DNA from 2 places in the Anaerotruncus sp. genome. Region 2 is predicted to be linked to the other one. Evidence: predicted binding sites of a transcription regulator. Region 2 holds the regulator's gene; the other holds the start of a gene.
The links. Region 2 encodes Rex, which represses fermentation and respiration genes when NADH is low (regulators of the CRP and FNR family bind a similar motif). Its sites were predicted from a motif close to ATTGTTAANNNNTTAACAAT; they were not measured.
Positions count from the first base shown of each region.

Region 1: a site for Rex is predicted at 9,666-9,685, ahead of ACZO3G_RS03890 ((2Fe-2S) ferredoxin domain-containing protein). Genes of this name have one in related genera too.

Region 1 is NZ_DBMDHH010000008.1:46,546-60,528, reverse strand. It holds gene ACZO3G_RS03930 (bifunctional 4-hydroxy-3-methylbut-2-enyl diphosphate reductase/30S ribosomal protein S1) at 1-1,410, opposite strand, end outside; gene ACZO3G_RS03925 (lysophospholipid acyltransferase family protein) at 1,407-2,009, opposite strand; gene cmk ((d)CMP kinase) at 1,999-2,673, opposite strand; gene ACZO3G_RS03915 (BaiN/RdsA family NAD(P)/FAD-dependent oxidoreductase) at 2,688-3,923, opposite strand; gene ACZO3G_RS03910 (MurR/RpiR family transcriptional regulator) at 3,916-4,791, opposite strand; gene ACZO3G_RS03905 (4Fe-4S dicluster domain-containing protein) at 4,945-6,390, opposite strand; gene ACZO3G_RS03900 (SpoIIE family protein phosphatase) at 6,433-7,602, opposite strand; gene ACZO3G_RS03895 ([Fe-Fe] hydrogenase large subunit C-terminal domain-containing protein) at 7,605-9,299, opposite strand; gene ACZO3G_RS03890 ((2Fe-2S) ferredoxin domain-containing protein) at 9,296-9,547, opposite strand; gene ACZO3G_RS03885 (M48 family metallopeptidase) at 9,727-10,263, opposite strand; gene ACZO3G_RS03880 (acylphosphatase) at 10,275-10,583, opposite strand; gene ACZO3G_RS03875 (hypothetical protein) at 11,320-12,402, opposite strand; gene ACZO3G_RS03870 (Dabb family protein) at 12,636-12,932, shown strand; gene ACZO3G_RS03865 (phosphatase PAP2 family protein) at 13,078-13,764, opposite strand; gene ACZO3G_RS03860 (glycosyltransferase family 2 protein) at 13,805-13,983, opposite strand, start outside.
Region 2 is NZ_DBMDHH010000019.1:170-5,118, reverse strand. It holds gene ACZO3G_RS07025 (helix-turn-helix domain-containing protein) at 1-382, opposite strand, end outside; gene ACZO3G_RS07020 (hypothetical protein) at 543-740, shown strand; gene ACZO3G_RS07015 (sigma-70 family RNA polymerase sigma factor) at 755-1,060, shown strand; gene ACZO3G_RS07010 (isocitrate/isopropylmalate family dehydrogenase) at 1,172-2,356, shown strand; gene ACZO3G_RS07005 (redox-sensing transcriptional repressor Rex) at 2,387-3,034, shown strand; gene ACZO3G_RS07000 (hypothetical protein) at 3,259-3,942, opposite strand; gene ychF (redox-regulated ATPase YchF) at 3,942-4,949, opposite strand, start outside.

The DNA.
Region 1 (13,983 bases), on a different contig from region 2:
CTCCTCGAGCTCGCGGCGCTGCTCGCGCAGGACCGCACGGATCGAGCCGACCGCGCGTTTGCGCTGGCGGTTGACTTCCAGAATCTTAAACTGGACCTTCTTCTTGAGCAGGTCCTCCAGGCTGTCGTTGCGGGAAAGGGTGGCCTGGGAGGCAGGGATAAAGACCTTGACGCCGTTGGTCAGCGCCAGCACGCCGCCCTTGATAACCTCCACGACGGTGCCCTCGAGGATCTCCTCGGTGTCCACCGCGTTCATGACCTTCTCGAAACCGGCAATTGCATCGAGGCGCTTCTTGGAGAGCATCACGGTGCCCTCGACGTCATTGACGCGCACGACCAGCAGGTCCATCTGGTCGCCAACCTTGACGAGCTCCTCAGGCTTCGCGTTGGGGTCGTCGGTCAGTTCGGACAGCGGGACGTAGCCCGCGTGCTTGGTGCCGATGTCGACGGAAATCTCGTTCGGCGCGATCCCCGTGACGGTCGCTGTGACCTTCTCCCTGTTATCTATTGTTTTGAAGGATTCATTCAACATCTCTTCAAAAGAAAGCTCGTCCTGATCTTTAAGAATCTCACTCATGGTTTTATGTACCTCCTTAATTATGCAAGCCGGCGTCGACGCGCCCGCTGTAACGCCAATCCTAGTATAACCGCCCAGATCGAGATCATGCAACTCCGCCGCAGACTCGATCAGAAAGGTGTCGCAATACGCCCCGCAGAGCTGCGCCAGCTTGGCGGTGTTGGAGCTTTTCCGGCCGCCGATCACGATCATCGCATCGCTTTGGGCCGCCAGCTCCCGCGCCTCAGACTGTCGTTTTTCAGTAGCAATACATATTGTATCAAATATTCGGAGCTTTGTACACACTTTTTTAAGTTTTTCTACACATTTTTCCCATTCCGGCACCGAAAAAGTCGTCTGTGCAAGCAGGGTGACGGGCCGGTTTCCACCATTATCCAAAATCGGAATGATTTTGTCAAGCTCTTCCGCCGAACGGAAGATGTGCGTCTCCCCCTCGCAGTAGCCCGCGATCCCCACCACCTCCGGGTGGGAGGGGTCCCCCGCGATGAGCGTGACGCTCTCCCCCGAGTGCTCCGCCGCCAGCCGGTGGAGCTTCTCGACATAGGGGCAGGTCGCGTCGACCACCCGCGCGCCCGACGCCGCCAGCTCCTCGTAGACCTGCGGCGGCACCCCGTGCGACCGGATGATCACCGTCCGGCCGTCCGTGTTCTCCGCGGGGCTTTCAATCACCCGCACGCCCGCGCGCGCGAGTTCCTCCACGATCCGGGGGTTGTGGATGAGCTCCCCGAGCGTGCAGGCGGGCGTCCCCGAACGGGCCTCCGCGAAGGCGGCGTCCACCGCCCGCCGGACCCCGAAGCAGAAGCCCGCCGTCTTCGCCACCGTGATCCGTTTCAAATCCCGTCCTCCAGCAGCCTGACGATCTCGTCCATCACAAGGCGGCTGGCCTCCTTGAGCTCGTGCGGCGCGATCTCCGCGCCGAACCCGAACCGCGCGTTTTCAATCGGCTTTCCGTAGCGGACGGTCACCGGCGACCGGAAGCCGATCCGCTCCCCGAAGCAGACGGCGCAGGGCACCACGTCCGCCCCCGTCTGCTGCGCGATCATCGCGACCCCCGACTTGGGGCGGCCGGGCGTTCCCGTCTTCGAGCGGGTGCCCTCGGGGAACATCCCCAGCACGCCGCCCCCGGTGATGATGCGGTCCGCCCAGTCGATCGCGCCGGTGTCCCCCTTGCCGCGCTCGATCGGGAAGGCGCCCAGCGCGGTGATGATCCTGGCGAAAAGCGCGTTCTTCTGGAAGAGCTCCGCCTTGGCCATGTAGCAGACCTTGTGACGCTTGACCGGGATCCCCGCCAGCACCGGGTCCCAGTTGGAGCGGTGGTTGGCCGCGAGGATGAATCCCCCGCCGTCGGGGACGTTTTCGAGGCCGACCACCCGGAACCGGAAGGCCAGCCGCAGGAAGACGGCGCACAGCGCCCTTACGACCTTATAAAACATCGCGCAGCCTCTCCTTCACCAGCTTGGTGAGCGCCTGGACCGACTGCTCGAGGGTGTTGCCCGTCGTGTCGACGAGCAGGGCGTCGTCCGCCTGCTTAAGCTGCGCGATCGCCCGGTGCGAGTCGTTGTAGTCGCGCTGCCTGACCTCCTCGAGCAGCGCGTCGTAGTCGACGTCGTGCCCCTTGGCCTTCAATTCGTCGTACCGGCGGCGCGCCCGCTCCTCGGGCGACGCCGTCAGGAAGATTTTCACCTGCGCGCCGGGCAGCACGATCGTGCCGATGTCGCGGCCGTCCATGACCACGTCGTGCTCGACCGCCATATTCTGCTGGAGCGCGAAGAGGAACTGCCGCACCGCCGGGATGGCGCTCACATTGCTCGCGGCCATCGAGACCTCCGGGCGGCGGATCTCCTCCGACACGTCGTAGCCGTTGAGGAACACCCGCTGCTCCCCGTTCTTATAGCGCAGCTCCACCTTGATGCCGCCGAGCAGCCGCTCGACCCCCGCCGGGTCGTCCGTCGCCACACCGTTGGCGTTGGCGTAGAGGCCGATCGCGCGGTAGAGCGCGCCCGTGTCCACATAGATATAGCCGAGCTCCTTCGCGATCGCGCGGGCGATCGTGCTCTTGCCCGCGCCCGCGGGTCCGTCTATCGCTATCGAAATCATCCGTTTCTCTCCTTTTATCCGTTCCGATTGACGCCCTTCGCGGCCAGGAGGGCCGTCGACCAGGCAATCTGGAGGTTGTAGCCCCCAGTCAGCGCGTCCACGTCGATCACTTCCCCCGCGAAATAGAGCCCCTTCACGAGCTTGGACTCCATCGTGCGCGGGTCGATCTCCCGGACCGCCACGCCGCCCGCCGTGACCACCCCCGCCTCGACGGGCAGCAGCCCCGCCGGCGTGACCGGCAGCGCCTTTAAAAGCGCGGCGAACGCCCGCCGCTCCTCCCGCGTGACCGCGTTCACCTTGCGGTCGGGCGGAATCCCGCTCAGGCGCACCGCGACCGGGATGAGCTTTTTGGGCAGGAGCTGGTCGAGGGCGTTTGCAAAGTCGCGGTTTTTCGCCGCGGAAAAGTCCCGCAGCAGCCGCGCGTCGAGCTGCCGGTCGTCGAGCCCCGGCTTGAGGTCGATCTCCATCCGGAAGCCCCCCGGGTCCCCCGCCAGGTAGGAGGAGGCGGAGAGGACCAGCGGCCCCGACACGCCGAAATGGGTGAAGAGCATCTCCCCCAGCTCGGAGAAGACCGCCTTTCCCCGCGCGTCCCGCAGGGTGAGGGTCACGTTTTTGAGGGAAAGCCCCATCAGCTCGGCGCACCACGGCTCCTTCGCGCGCACCGGCACGAGGGAGGCCCGCGCCGGGACGACCGTATGGCCGAGCGCCTTTGCCAGCCGCCAGCCGTCCCCCGTCGAGCCGGTCGCGGGATAGCTGCACCCGCCGGTGGCGACGAGCACCGCGTCCGCGGAAAGCTCGCGGCCGTCCTCCAGCCGCACGCCCCGTACGCCTCCGTCCTCCGCCAGGATGTCAGTCACGCGCGCGGATGTTACCAGCCGCGCGCCGGACGCCTTCGCAAAGCGGACGAGCGCGTCCGCCACGTCGGCCGCCCGGTCGGACACCGGGAACACCCGGCCTCCCCGCTCGGTCTTGAGCGGCACGCCGAGCGACTCGAAGAACGCCATCGCGTCCGCCGGGGAAAAGGCGCTGGCCGCGCCGTAGAGGAAGCGCGGATTGGTGCGCACATTCCGCAAAAAGTCCTCGGGCGAGCAGTTGTTGGTGACGTTGCAGCGGCCCTTGCCGGTGATCAGCAGCTTGCGGGCGGGGCGCGTCCCCCGCTCGAGCACCGTGACCGACGCGCCGCCCTTCGCGGCGAAGCCCGCCGCGAACAGCCCGGCGGCTCCCCCGCCGATCACGACAAGGTCAGACACCGGCTTCCTCCCCGCGCTTTTCGTAGACCTCGTATTCGTCCCAGATCTGTTCGAGGCGGTCGTAGGTGCGGGCGATCTCGTCGTGCTTTTTCATGCCCACCGCCACGATCAGGGCGTTGATGAGGGAGAGGGGCGCGACGAGCGAGTCGATGAAGGAGACCATGTCGCTGCGCGCCATCAGCACATAGTCGGCGTTCTCGGCCAGCGGAGACTGGTTCGAGTCGGTGAGCGCGATGACCTTCGCGCCGCTCCGGGCGGCGAAGTGGGAGGCCTGCACCGTCCGCTTGGAGTAGCGCGGGAAGCTGATGCCGATGAACACGTCCTCCGGCCCGATGCGCATGATCTGCTCGAACATCTCGCTGCGGGAGGTGGTGTTGATGAGGCGGACGTTCGGGAAGATGTGGTTGAAGTAGAAGCTCAAAAACTGCGCGAGCGCCGACGAGGAGCGCACGCCGATGATATAGATGCTCTTCGCCGCGCAGATACAGCCGACCGCCGACTCAAAATCGGCGCGGCTCGTCTCCTCGAGGGTGCGGCGGATCTTTTCGATGTCCTTGCCGAGCACCTTGGCGAGCACGTCGGCGTTTTCGAGCTGGTCGCTCGTCACGTCCATCCGCTGCACGGTGGTCAGCTTGTTGCGGATGAGCTCCTGGAGCGCCCTCTGCAGCTCGGGGTAGCCCGCGAAGCCCACCTCCGACGCGAAGCGCACAACGGTCGATTCGCTCACCCCCACCGTGCTGCCCAGCTTGCTGGCGGTCATGAACGCCGCCTTGTCAAAATGGTTGATCATGTAGTTGGCGATCAGCCGCTGCCCCTTGGAAAACTGCGGGGTCATTTTGCCGATGAGCGCCAATAAATCCTGGCCCATATCCGATCCTTTCCTTCTGCATCCTGCAAAACGCAAGGTGATCCTCTTTCAGCTTTCTATCATAGCGGAATTCCGCCGGAAAATCAAGCGCGTTCGGATAAAATGGCAGAAAAAATGCAGGACTTTTTGCAAAGTCCTGCATTTCGGGGCGGATTATTTGGCAATTTGTGTAACGGCGATGGCGTCGAGGATCGTTTTTTCCTTGGCGAGCTGGCCGTACTTGTTGACCTCGGTCTTGTCCTTGGGGCCGTGGGTCACGCAGGCCGCGCCGCCGATGCAGCCGCCCACGCAGGCCATGCCCTCGATGAAGTTGTTGGGCAGCAGGTTTTTGTTCGCCTTGAGCAGCGCGATCCTGCACTCCTCGATGCCGTCGCAGGCGATCGGGTTCGCCTTGAACTGGTCCTCCGGGATGCCGTGCTCCTTGAGCGCCTCGGCCACCGCGTCGGAGAGGCCGCCGCTGCGCGCGAAGATGCGCCCGTAGTAGGAGGCGTTGTCGAGCAGGCTCTCCTCGAGGTTCTCGACGTTCACCTCGCGCGCGTCGAAGAGGGCCTGGAGCTCCTCAAAGGTGATGACGCAGTCGATGCCGGTGATATGCTCCTGCTGGAACTCCATCTTCTTGGCGGTGCAGGGGCCGACGAAGACGCACTTCGCGGTGGGGTCGGTCCGCTTGATGAACCGCGCGACCGCCTCCATCGGGGAGGGGTTGTGGGAGATCTTGTCCACAAGCCCCGGGAAGGCGCTCTTGATGTAGGCGACGAACGCCGGACAGCAGGAGCTGGTCAAAAAGCCCTTCTCAACGAGCTCCGCGGCCTCCGCGTAGGCCACCATGTCCGCGCCGAGCGCCGCCTCGATGACGCTGTGGAAGCCGATCTTCCGAAGCCCCGTCACGACCTGCCCGGTCTTGGCGTAGCTGAACTGGGAGGAAATCGACGGCGCCACGACCGCGTAGACCTTGTATTTCGTGTTGTTCTCGCTCTCCCGCATGATCGTCAGCGCGTCGAGCAGAAACGACTTGTCGACGATCGCGCCGAACGGACACTGGTAGACGCAGGCGCCGCAGGAGATGCACTTGTCGTTGTCGATCTTCGCGGAGTTGTCCCGGTGCATGCTGATCGCGCCGATTTTGCAGGCGTTCTCGCACGGGCGGGTGTACTTCATGATCGCGGTGTAGGGGCAGGCGGTCGCGCACTTGCCGCACTCAATGCACTTCTCCTGGTTGATGCGCGCCTTGCCGTCGCGCACCTCGATCGCGCCCGTCGGGCAGGCGTGCTCGCAGCGGTGCGCGATGCACCCGCGGCAGGCCGAGCCCACGTGGTAGCGGTTGACCGTGCACTCGTCGCAGGCGATGCGCAGCACCTCGATGACGTTAGCGTTCTCCTTGTCGCCGCCCATCGCCATGCGGACCCGCTCGGTGATGATCGCGCGCTCCTTGTAGACGCAGCAGCGCGTCGTCGGCTTGGGGCCGGGGGCGATGTCCATCGGGATGTCCCGGTAGGCGCTCTCGAGCGTCCCCTGGTCGAAGTGCTCGACGACCCCCTTGAGGACCTTGTATTTCAGCATCTGGACGTTGGTGTCGAAATTGCGTTCGGTAATTTGCATCTGTTACCCTCCATTGACGCGGCTGGCCGCGGGTTTGGTCATCTAGTAGTAGCTCACCTTTACCGTCTTGCCCATCAGCTCGAGGTATTTGGCGAGGTCTTCGATCAGCCGCAGCTTGATCGAAAGATCGATCGGCATATCCGGGTTCTGGTGGGCCGGGTTCATCGCCCGCCCCACGAAGAGGTTCACGTCGGTCGCGCTCTCAAAGAGCATCTGCGCGATCAGCGAGGCGCCGTCCTTCTTGCCAATCCATTCGCTGTAGGTGTCGGTGCCCGACGAATACCGCCGCGCGAGCTCGACGACGTGCTTCATCGTGAGCACCCCCTCGGTGCACAGGTCCACGCCCTCGATAAAGCCGATCGGCGGGATCTCGGGGTCGAGGTAGTCGAGGCAGGTCCTGACGGAAGTGTGCAGGTATTTGGCCACGATCGTGGAGGTCGTGCCCCCGCAGACGATCGTCTTGCCCCCCTGCCCGAAGAAGAGCCGCATGATCTTTTCGTCGTCCTCCGGGTTGACCGGCGGGCCGATCATCAGGTTGACGAGCTGGCGCTCGCGGATGCGCAGCGCGGCCACCGTCGTGTCGTCGCCCGGCTTTCCCATGTAGAGATCGCGGCAGGCGTCGCTCACGAGCCCCGCCACCGCCTTGGCCGACATGGCCGCGTTGTAGTGGGCCTCGAGGTATTCGACGACGTTCGGCCGCTCCCAGCCGAAGTTGAGCGACTGGCCCACCCCCGCGTGGATGACGCCGTCGCTCATCGCGACGAACACGTCCCCCAGGCGCGCGGGGAAGCGGGATTCGTAGATCTTCTTGCCCGCGATCGTCTTCTCGGTCCGCTCGTAGTCGACGCTTCTGCCGTCCCGCAGCATGATCACGTCGGGGTTGTCGTACTGGATGAGGGAGACCTCGTCCCCGTGCACCTTGATCACCGTGAAGGTCGCGTAGGCCACCTGGCGCACCGAGCAGACGGGCAGCGTCTGCGCGATCGTCGTCACGCAGTCCTCCACAGTCATGTCGCTGTCCATCATCGTCGCGATGATCTTGGAGGTGAGGGTCGAGAGGATGTTCGCCTTGACGCCGCTGCCCAGCCCGTCGGCCAGCACCATCGTGAAGTCGCCGCTCGGGTTGTTCTTCACCTCGACGCGGTCGCCGCACAGCTGCTCGCCGTACTTGTTGAGGCTGATATAGCCGTTCTCCATAAACAGTTTTTCCATGGCTACTCGTCCTCCGAGAGCACGGTGTTCTTGATCTTGGTCAGCGCGATCTTCGTCTCGGCGGTCGTTTCGCCCAGCAGCGACGCGATGTCCTGGACGATGCGCATCTGCTTTTCGATCACCTTGTCGGTGATGTCGATCGTCTGGGCGCGGCGCTCGATGTACTTCTCCCTGCGCGCCTGCTCCGCCGTGATGTCCTTGAAGATGCCGAACAGGCAGTGGTGGTCCGCGTCGCGCACCACCGTCAGCTCGACGTGCTTGTCGAGGTCCGCCAGGTACATCTTCTTGTCGATCACATCGTTGCCCGTCTCAAGCACATCCTGGAAATCGGTCGGGTCGATCAGGTCGATCACGTCCCTGCCGATCGCGTCCTTCGACTTGGGGATGTTGAAAAGGTGGCAGGCGGACATGTTCATCCGCTGGACGGTCAGCCGGTCGTCGAGCACCAGGATCGCGTTGGGAGACACCGCGAACACGTTGTTCGAGAAGCTCTCCGCGTTCTCCAGCAGGTAGGGCAGGCACATCGTGATGTCCGCCTTGCCGTTGTAGACCGCCTTGGCCTTGTCGCGGCAGGTCGGGTAGCCGCAGGAGCCGCAGTTGAGCTCGTCCTCCGGCTTGGTTTTGCCCATGCGCGCGAGGATGTCGGTGATCGCCGCCGCGGGCGGGTCGGGCTCGTGCACGAACTCGTTGGGGATGTGGCGCGCGAGGCCGAAATCGCAGGCGATGTCGAAGTCGGGCTTTTTGTCCTCGTCCGGCTGGGCGAACTCGTCCACCCGCACCCGGCTGTCGAGCAGGTTCTCCTGGTAGGCGCGCGCCGCGGGCCCGTTGATGCAGCTGCCCTCGCAGGCGCTCATCTCGACGAAGTACCCCTTGAGGCCGCCGCGCTCGATCGCCTCGATCGCGCGCACGCAGTTTTCCACCCCGTCGACCGCGAGGTACTTGTAGCCGGTGCCGCGCGTGTGCATGCACTCGATGATGCCGCCCGTGCGCGGGAAGAAGCGGGAGGCGCGTCCCTCGCTCTCCGCCACCGGGGCGGGCGCGACCTCGATATGCCGCATCTGGAACCACTGCACGAGCTCGTCGAAGGTGAGCACGCAGTCTATGTAGCCGGGGACCTTCTGCATCTCGTCCTTTTTGGAGATGCAGGGGCCGATGAAGACGACGTAGGCGTCGGGGTATTCCTCCTTGATGAGCTTCGCGCTGGCCATCATCGGGGAGATCACCGGCGCGATGCAGGGGATGACCGCCGGGAAATACTTCTGGATGAGCGTGACGACCGTGTGGCAGCAGGAGGAGATGATGACCTCCTGTTTGTGATCGCGGATGAGGTTTTCATATTCGCTCTTGACGATATAGGCGCCCTCGGCGGTCTCCCGCGCGGCGAACAGCCCGAGCTTTTTGAGGTATCCCTCCATCTCCCCGATCCCCGAGACGGGGAACTCGCTGATAAACGAGGGGGCGAGCGTCGCGATGACCCGCTTGCCGGAGCCCACCGCCCCGATCACCTCGGTCAGGTCGCTGCGCACGCGCTTCGCGTTCTGCGGGCAGACGACGACGCACCGCCCGCACAGGATGCACTCCTCCGGGATGATCTTCGCCTGGTTGTCGGCGAAACGGATCGATTTGACCGGGCAGGAGCGGATGCACTTGTGGCAGTTTTTACAGTTGGCCTTCTTGAGGCTCAGTACGTCGGTCATTGCGGCTGCAGCTCCTTCACGACCTTATCAATGAAAATTTCCCGGGCGTTGTCGGTGTTGAGCCCGGTGACGATTTCGTCGTTCACCTTGATCGTCACGCCGTGCTGGCAGTGGCCGAGGCAGAAGGACGCGTTCAGGCTCACCTGGTCCTCCAGCTTGTATTCCGCGATCAGCTCCTTGAACGCGTTGATGATGTTGTAAGAGCCTTTGAGATGGCACGAGCTTCCGATGCAGACGTAAATTTCCATGTCGTTTCCTCCGGTTCTTGTTTTCCCGGAGGGGCCGCGGTTTCGTTCCCCTTTTCCCGCGCGACGGCCCCATCCGTTTTCTTTCTATAAGGATACTACATTTCGGTTTCTTTTTCAATGTGTTAATTCTTTAACAATATGTAAAATCCTCCGCTCTTTTTGTCATTTCATCCAAATCCTCACGTTTTCAGCAGTTTGCGCCGTTCCCTGTAGTCGGGCATCCATTTTGCCATCTCCGCGTGGAACCCCGCCTGGTGGTCGGGGTGCAGGAAGTGCACGTATTCGTGCAGCACCACGTATTCCACCGCCGCGCGCGGCTTTCCCATCAGCTGCTTGTTGAGGGTGATGCGGTTCTTCGCCGGGCAGCACACCCCCCAGCGGCTCTTCATCCACCGCACCCGCAGCTCGGGCTTTTCCGGCAGCAGGCGCGCGAAGAGCGGATAGATCCGGTCGCTCACCTCCGTGAACGCCTCGAGACATTCCGCGTCGGTGTACGCCTCCCGCGCCGCCTCGGCCTCCCCCGCATGCGCCGCCAGGCGTTCCCGCGCCCACGCGATCCACGCCGCGCGGCCCGCGACAAACCCGTCCACCTCGGAAAGCGGCGTGCGCCGGGGCGCGGAAACATGCACCGTCCCGTCGGCGCGCACCCGCAGATTGAGGTTTTTGACCGCCTTCCGGGTCAGCTCGTATTCCACGCCGCCCGCCGTCCGCGTCATCCCTTCCCCTCCTAATTCAGCGTGCGGAAGCCGTACTCCTCGATCGGATCGAGCTTTTGCACCGTCAGGTTTTGCACCTCGCTGTAGTGGCTGCCGCGCCGCACCGCCGCCGTAAACGCCTCCACCGCGTCGGGCGCGCCCTGCACCTCCATGTCCACCGCGCCGTCCTCCCGGTTGCGCACCCAACCGGTGAGCCCCAGCCCCCGCGCCGTATAGCTGACATAGTAGCGGAAGCCCACCCCCTGCACGTAGCCCTCGGCCAGCAGGTAAAGCCTCATCTTTTTCGCCACGGGCGTCTCCCCCTTTCCGGTGATCTCCATCGATTTTACCGCAAACGGACAATATTGTCGAGAGTCTGGCGGCCGCCGGCGGTTTTGGATTTTTTGCCCCGCGGGCGGCGGGCGCTTTACGGGAATTGCCGCTTTCCAAGCGGCAAGAATCACGAGCGCGTTCCGCCGCGCGGCACGGGTTCCTTTTCGAACGGACGAAAAGGAACCAAAAGTCCGCCTAAGGGACTTCCGCCTTGGGCGGCCTGCCCGGGCTGCGCCCGGAGCGCGCTACGCGCGACGGCCGATCTCCGGCCTAAGAGCCGCCTTCGGCGGTTGGCCTCCGAAACGCGGTCTGCGGACCGCAGTCGCGGGCGCTCCGCCCCGCGACCCCGGCTTGAGTCCGCTACGCGGACCCGGCCCTGCGGGACGGAACTTTAAGCGGTATCCCCCGGGAGCACCTTGCCATGACCCGCAGGTTACAGCCGCTCCCCACGGGTACACCAGCTGAGGGCTCAATTCAGGTTGCGGGCGCTCCCAACGGGCGGGAACAGAGAGTGCAAAGCGCCTGCCGTGAGGCGCATGCACATTGCTGCGGCGACCCGCGGGCCCAGTGTCGGGGGGCCTCAGCGGATGTTCGCCTTGGGCATGGGCCGCAAAAGATAGGCCGGACGGCGGCGGGCCTGATTAAAGTCTTTGGGCGCTTTCTTCAGAAAGCGCGGAACAGGCGCGAAGCGCAAAAACAAAAGCCCGGCTTGCGCCGGGCTTTCGCTTTTTTCCGTTTCTCTTCCTACTCCGCGTAGGCGGCGGCCTTGCGCAGCGCCTCGTTGAAGGGGCCGACCGAGATCGTGACGGACGAGGCCAGTTCCCCGCCCGCCGGCGCGCCCTTCTCGGTGACGGAGAGCTCCTCCAGCTCGCCGACCGTGCGGCCCGCGGCGTACCGCGCGTAGGCCGCGGCCTGCTCGTACCACTCCTTGCCGATGCCCGACGCCTCGCGCATGCCGTAGCTGTCGCCCATCTCGTTCTTTGTGCGGAAGGGGCCGTTCAGGTCGGAGGTGATGGCGCCCGAACCGTCAAAGCGCACGGCGCCCTGCGAGCCGTCGAGCACGCAGCTCGTGATCGTGCCGTCCGGTGCGAAGGAAACGGCTGCGTAGGTGGAATCCGCCTGCGCGGTCCCCTCCGATTCCCCCGCGCCCTTGGAGTTCCGCATGTTGGTGGCGATCCCGAGCCCGAGGGAATCCCCCTCGCGCGCGCCGAGCGCCTGCGCGTTCCGCGCCGCCTTCTCGATGCCGTCGATAAAGCCGCCCACCGCGATCGTCACCGAGGAGGAGAGCTCCGCCTCCGTGGGGGCGGTACGCTCGTCAAGCGCCATGCCCTTTACCTCCGCGACCGTCTTGCCGGTGACATAGGAGGCAAACGCCGCCGTCTGCTCATACCACTCCCTGCCGATGCCCGACGCCTCCGCGAGCCCGTAGTCCTTCCCGAGCTCCCGCTTGGAGGGGAACACCGTGCCCGCGTTGAGCGCGAGCGCGCCGTCCGCCGTAAAGGGAATCCTGCTCTGCACCGCGTCGATCGCGCAGGCCGCAATCCGTCCGTCGTCGTCCACCAGCAGGGCGACCGCCGTCGAGCCGATATCCGCCAGCCCCTCTTCGCCGGCCGCGGACGTGGAGTCGGCGGCCGAGGTGATCACCGCGAGCCCCGTCTTCAGCACGTCCGCCTGCGGGGCGCTCTCCCGGGAGGCGGTGTTCGGCTCGAGCGAGGCGGACGGCTGGCTGCCCCGGCTTTCGCCCCCGTCCTGTCCCGCCGTCCGGCAGCCCGCCAACAGGCCCGTCAAGAGCAGGGCGCAGAGCGTCCATGCGGTCAATCGTTTCATACTTCTTCCTCCTTGCGGCCTCTGTCGGCCGGCAGAATTTTTGTTTTCCTTAGTATGTCAAATTCCGCGCGCCGCCCTCCCGGAAGTTTTTGGCACGCATAGCCGCGGGGCGCGCGGGAGTATATTAAGATTGTATAAAGAAGCATAAAAATGATTGTACCCGGAACGCATTTATGCTAGGATAATGGCATCAACAAACCGGCCGCGCGCCGGACAAAGGAGTCCAACACATCATGGTCAAGCACATCGTCATGTGGAAACTGGAAGAGGTCGCAGAAGGCAACACCCGCGAGGACAACGCCCGGCTCATCAAGCAGGGGCTCGAAGCACTGAACGGCGTCATCGACGGCATCCTGACCCTTGAGGTGGGGAAAAACATCAACCCCAAGGGCTTCGATCTCGTCCTCTACTCCGAATTCGTTTCGCAGGAGGCCCTCAAGGCCTACGACCAGCATCCTGAACACCTCAAAATGCGCGAATTCATCCGCAAGGTCATCACCGAGCGGGTCGTCGCGGACTACGAGGCATAACCCCCGGGATTTCAAAAACGGCCGCGCTGCGGCCGTTTTTTTGTCCGCCTCCGGCGGACAATGCCGAAATCCCGGCCCGCCGCGCGAAAAACCGCCCCGGCCCGCTTCTGCGGGCCGGGGCGGTGATGCGTGTGCGGCAGCGCCGTCACGGATTTTCAAATTTGACCTTGCGGGTCCGGATGGGCGCGGGACGGAAGGCTCTCGCGAGCTCGGCGCCGCGGTAGACCACGAAGTAGAAGGGCACCGCCAGCAGGATCGCCGCGAAGACGTCCGCGATCGAATGCTGCTTGATAAAGACGGTGGACATGCAGATGAGCACCATCAGGACCTCCGAGCCCCAGCGGACGGCCTTATGCCGCCGGCCGAGCTCGCTGCGGCGGATCGCGATGTTCACGCCGATCGAATTGAAGCAGTGGATGCTCGGGCAGACGTTGATCGGCGGGTCCGCCAGGTAGATCGTGCGTACCGCGTCGGTGAGTAGGTTGTCGCGCGGGAAGACGAGCGGCCGCAGGATCTGGCCGTTGGGGAAAACCGTATAGATCGCGAGACAGACGGTCATGCCGCCGAAGAGGAAGGCGCACAGCCGGAAATAGTCGGGCTTGGAGCGAACGAGGAAATAGCCCACCGCCGCCGCGACGTAGAAAAACCACAGCAGGTAGGGGATGACGAAGACCTCCTGGAAGGGGATCAGCGTGTCGATCCACGAACCCGCCCAGTGTTCGGGGCGGGCGTTGCCCTGCAGCCAGCCGAACCAGAGCATATAGGGCACAAAATAGAGCAGGAGCGCCGCATGCCGGTAATTGTAGAGGGTTGTCTTCCAGTTCCTTATCATATCAGATCACCTGTTTCCTCACGGGGTCCGGGCGCCGGACCTAGTTGAATTTATAGATCCGCCGGGCGAGGCGGTAGTTCTGGACGCTCAGCCGCCGCCCGAACGCGCCGGGCAGGTTGACGAACGTCGCGATCGACCGGTAGCGGATGGCCGAATACCATCCGGGGTTCTCCGCCTTCAGCCAGCTCCAGAGCGCCGCGCGCTTTTCCAGCGCCTCGG
Region 2 (4,949 bases):
TTCCGCCGCTTTTGCGGCCCAGCTTGTTGACGGCGACCGACGCGCCCACCTCGATCGCGCTGACGACCTGGGTGATCTCCTCCTCGGTGAGGGGCACGCCGTTGAACATCAGGCCCTCCTGCGCCAGCAGCCTGCGCCGGAAATCCTCGAGGAACTCCCCGAGCTCGGGCGGTCCGGCGGGGCTTTCCGCCCCGTCGAGCAGCAGGTAGTCGCTCGGCACGCCGAAGAACCGGCAGAATTTGGTCAGCGTCTCGTTGTCCGGCTCCCGCCGTCCCTGCTCGTACATGCCCACCGCGCTCGCGGAAATTTCCAGCGCGCCCGCCAGTTCCTGTTGGGTCAGCCCCTTGGCCCTGCGCAGGGCCCGCAGCCTGTTAGCCAGCATTCCGGTCACCTCACTGTCCTGATAATAACACATTTTGTGTATTTCGTCAACAAAATCTTGCAAATTGTGCGAAATTTTCTTGTGAATACACATTCCGTGTGGCACTCTTAAGATAAGAAGCAAAAATCACACGATTTGTAAAATCACAAGGAGGAATTGAATGGATTTAACCGCTTTGTCGGAGGAGTACCGGACGGCGGCCGACCGCCTGCAGGAGCGCCTGCGGGAGCTGAGGGTGTTCGCGCAGACGGCGCGCGGCGAGGAGGCGTTCGCCGCGCAGCGGCGGATCGACGCGCTCTACGCCGAACTGTACGACCTGCGCGTGGTCATGGACTACCTGCGCCACTATTATGACTGAGGGGGGCGGGGCACATGTTTGACGTATGTGAAAGCACCTTTTCCCTCCAGGATTTCGAGCGGATCGCCGCGCCGCAGTGCGCCGACAACGCACCCGCGCGCGCACGGTACGCGCGGTTCCTGCGCAGCGCCGTGCGCCACCTGCCGCCCAAGCAGCGGCAGGTCGTCGCGCTCTATTTTTTCGGGGGGCGCAACATCCCGGCGATCGCCCTGGAGCTCGGGGTGCACCCCTCCACCGTGAGCCGCAGGCTCGCGGCCGCCAAGCGCACGCTGCGCGCCCAGGCCGAGATGTGCAGCGAGGCGGGGCTGTTCCCCTCGTAAAAGCGGGGGCGGCGGCCGGATTTCTTTCCATCGTTCATTGACAATGGGGTAAGTCTGTTATAAAATTATCATATATAGACAGACCGTCCGGCGTGAGAGCGCGCGGGGGAAATGAAAATATGGGAGGAAACGCGATTGGACCAGAAAGTCAAAGCCGCCGCTGAAAAGTTCGCGGCGCTCGTGGAAGCGCAGCTCGCGCGCAACGAGCGCATCAAGGCGCAGAAGGAGTTTACCGACTACGGGAAGCTCGACACCATCGTCATCGGCGTGTGCGGGGGCGACGGCATCGGCCCCATCATCACGAACGAGGCCGCGCGGGTGCTCCGGCACCTGCTGGCGGACGAGGTCGGGGCGGGCAAGGTGGAGTTCCGCACGATCGACGGGCTGACGATCGAGAACCGCGCGGCGCAGGGCAAGGCGATCCCCGACGACGTGCTCGCCGAGCTCAAAAAATGCCACGTCATCCTCAAGGGCCCCACGACGACCCCGCGCGCGGGCGACCCGTGGCCCAACGTCGAGAGCGCCAACGTCGCGATGCGCAAGGAGCTCGACCTGTTCGCCAACGTGCGCCCCGTCAAGGTGCCGAGCGAGGGGATCGACTGGACCTTCTTCCGGGAGAACACCGAGGGCGCCTACGCGATCGGCTCCTGCGGCCTCAACGTGGACGAGGACGTGGCGTTCGACTTCGTCGTGACCACCACCGAGGGCACCGAGCGGATCGCGCGGCTCGCCTACGACTACGCGAAAAAGAACCACAAGAGCCGCGTGTCGATCATCACCAAGGCGAACGTCGTCAAGACGACCGACGGCAAGTTCCTGAAGCTCTGCCAGAAGATCGGCGAGGAGTACCCCGGCATCACGACCGACGACTGGTACATCGACATCACCACCGCCAAGCTGATCGACCCCAAGCGCCGCCGCGACTTCCAGGTGTTCGTGCTGCCCAATCTCTACGGCGACATCATCACCGACGAGGCCGCCGAATTCCAGGGCGGCGTCGGCACCGCGGGCAGCGCGAACCTCGGCAAGCGCTACGCGATGTTCGAGGCGATCCACGGCTCCGCCCCGCGCATGATCGCCGAGGGCCGCGGCAAATACGCCGACCCCTGCTCGATGCTGCGGGCGGCGGTGCTGCTCCTGAGCCACATCGGCTATCAGGCCGAGGCGGATAAGCTCGAACGGGCGCTGGACATCTGTATGTACGAGGAAAAGAAGCTCGCGGTCACCGGCCGCGACACCGGCTGCACCTGCGAGGAATTCGGCAACTATGTGATGGACACCATCGCACGGCTGTAACCGGGAATTCTGGATCGAGAGGTTTTGCATATGCCGAAACACGAGGGTGTTTCCCTATCCGTTATCAAGCGGCTGCCCAGGTACTACCGGTTCCTCGGCGACCTGCTCAGCCGCGACGTCACCCGCATCTCCTCGCGCGAGCTGGCCTCCCTGATGCAGTTGACCGCGTCCCAGATCCGCCAGGACCTCAACTGCTTCGGCGGCTTCGGGCAGCAGGGCTACGGCTACAACGTGGCCGCGCTCCACAAGGAGATCGGCAACATCATGGGGCTCAACAAGCATACCCCCATGGTTCTCATCGGCGCGGGCAACCTCGGCCGCACGATCGCGCGCCACATGGATTTCGAGAGCAGCGGCTTCAAGCTCGTCGGGATCTTTGACGACAGCCCCCGCGTGATCGGCCAGAAGGTGAGCAGCCTGACCGTGCAGGACATGGCGGGGCTCGAGGCGTTCTGCAAGGAGCAGTCCCCGCGGGCCGCCATCCTCTGTATCCCCAAGGAGGTCGCTTTCGAGACCGCCCAGCGGCTCATGAAGCTCGGCGTCAACTGCTTCTGGAACTTCTCCCATTACGACCTCTCCCTCGACTTTGAGGGTGCGGTCGTCGAGAACGTCCACCTGGGCGACAGCCTCATGACCCTCTGCTACCAAATCAACGCCGCCTACCCCGAGGATGAATGACGGGGAGGCGAAAATAAGAAGGCCCCCGCCTTGCGGCGGGGGCCTTCTTTTGTCCGGCTTCCTCCGGAAGCCGTCGGTCCCCTTTCTTTCAAGAAAGGGGGCAAAGAACGTTTGGCGCAGGCCGGCCGCGTCCCCCGCAAAGGGGGGCGCCGTGAGAAAGCCAAAAGCGAAGATTTTCGCCCGCCTTTTTCAAAAGGCGGCGGGGCGGCGCCCCGGCCTGCTCTTCAGCTTTCCGCGATAACGAAGTCCGCGGTGATCTCCGAGCAGGCGAGCGCCTGCCCGCCGGTATCCGCGAAGCAGCTCAGCTGCGCCGCGCGGTAGGTGCCCGGCGGCAGCGGCTCGTCGAAGAGGTCGATGGGCAGCGTAATCGTGACGGTCTCGCCCCCGTGCAGCACCCGTTCGGCGTTCACGTCGTCGGGGTTTGCCATCAGCCCCGCGCGCGGGGTGAGCGGCACGACGGCGTCCCCCTCCACCCGCCGGAAGTCGAACCAGTGGGTGTAGATGAGGTCGTTTTCCGTCCGGTTGGTGACGACGAGCGCGATCTCGCCGGTCCCAACGGGGTAGCTCTCCCGCTCGGGACGGGCGTCCACGCTGCGTTCCCCGGCGGGGAGCGCGGCGGCTTCGGGAAGCGGGGCGGTATTTTCCGGTTCGCCGGATTCGGCCTCGGCGGACCCGGCCTCGGAAGCCGCGGAGGATTCCGCGGGGACCACTTCCGCCCGGGAGGGGACCCCGTCGACGGGGGATGCGCTTTCCGGGGCGGGCGCGCCGCCGGGTAGGCCGACCGCGCCCAGGACGAAGTCGTTCTGCGCCTCGGGCAGGAAGGCGGCGCGCTCCGGGTGCGGCCGCAGGAACAAAAAGAGCAGCGCGGCGAGCGCGAGCGCGCCGCACAGGACCAGCGCCCGCCTCATCAGACGTTGAAGCGGAAGAGGACGACGTCGCCGTCCTGCATGACGTATTCCTTGCCCTCCGAGCGGACAAGGCCCTTCTCCTTGGCGGCGGCCATCGAGCCGCAGGCGATGAGGTCGTCGTACGCGACGACTTCGGCGCGGATGAAGCCCTTTTCAAAATCGGAATGGATCTTCCCGGCGGCCTGCGGGGCCTTGGTGCCGCGCGTGATCGTCCACGCGCGCACCTCCTGCTTGCCGGCGGTGAGGTAGGAGATCAGCCCGAGCAGGGCGTAGCTCTTTTTGATGAGGCGGTCGAGGCCCGACTCATGCAGCCCCATCTCCTCGAGGAAGAGCAGCTTGTCCTCGGCGGACATGTCGGCGATCTCCTCCTCGATCCGGGCGCAGATGGGCAGCACCTCGGCGTGCTCCGCCGCCGCGATCTCCTCCACCTCATGGTAAAAGCGGTTCTGTTCGATGCCGCCGGTAAAATCCGCCTCGCTCATGTTGGCGGCGTAGATGACCGGCTTGTCGGAGAGCAGCGGCATGTCCTCGAGCGCGGCGCGCTCCTCTGCGTCGCACACGAAGCTGCGGGCGGATTTCCCCTCCTCGAGGTGGGCCTTGAGCCGTCCCAGCACGTCCGCCTGCGCGGCGAGCGTTTTGTCGCCGCCCTTGGCGGCCTTGAGGGCGCGGTCGATCTTGCGGTCGACGATGTCGATGTCAGAAAAGATGAGCTCGAGATTGATCGTCTCGATATCCCGCCGGGGGCCGATCTCCCCGTCGACATGGATGATCTCGTTGTCCTCGAAGCAGCGCACCACATGCACGATCGCGTCCACCTCGCGGATGTGGGAAAGGAACTTGTTGCCCAGCCCCTCCCCCTTGGACGCGCCGCGCACCAGCCCGGCGATATCGACGAATTCGATGACGGCGGGGGTGTATTTGTCCGGGTCGTACATTTTGGCGAGCACGTCGAGGCGCTCGTCCGGCACGGCGACCATGCCGACGTTCGGCTCGATGGTGCAGAAGGG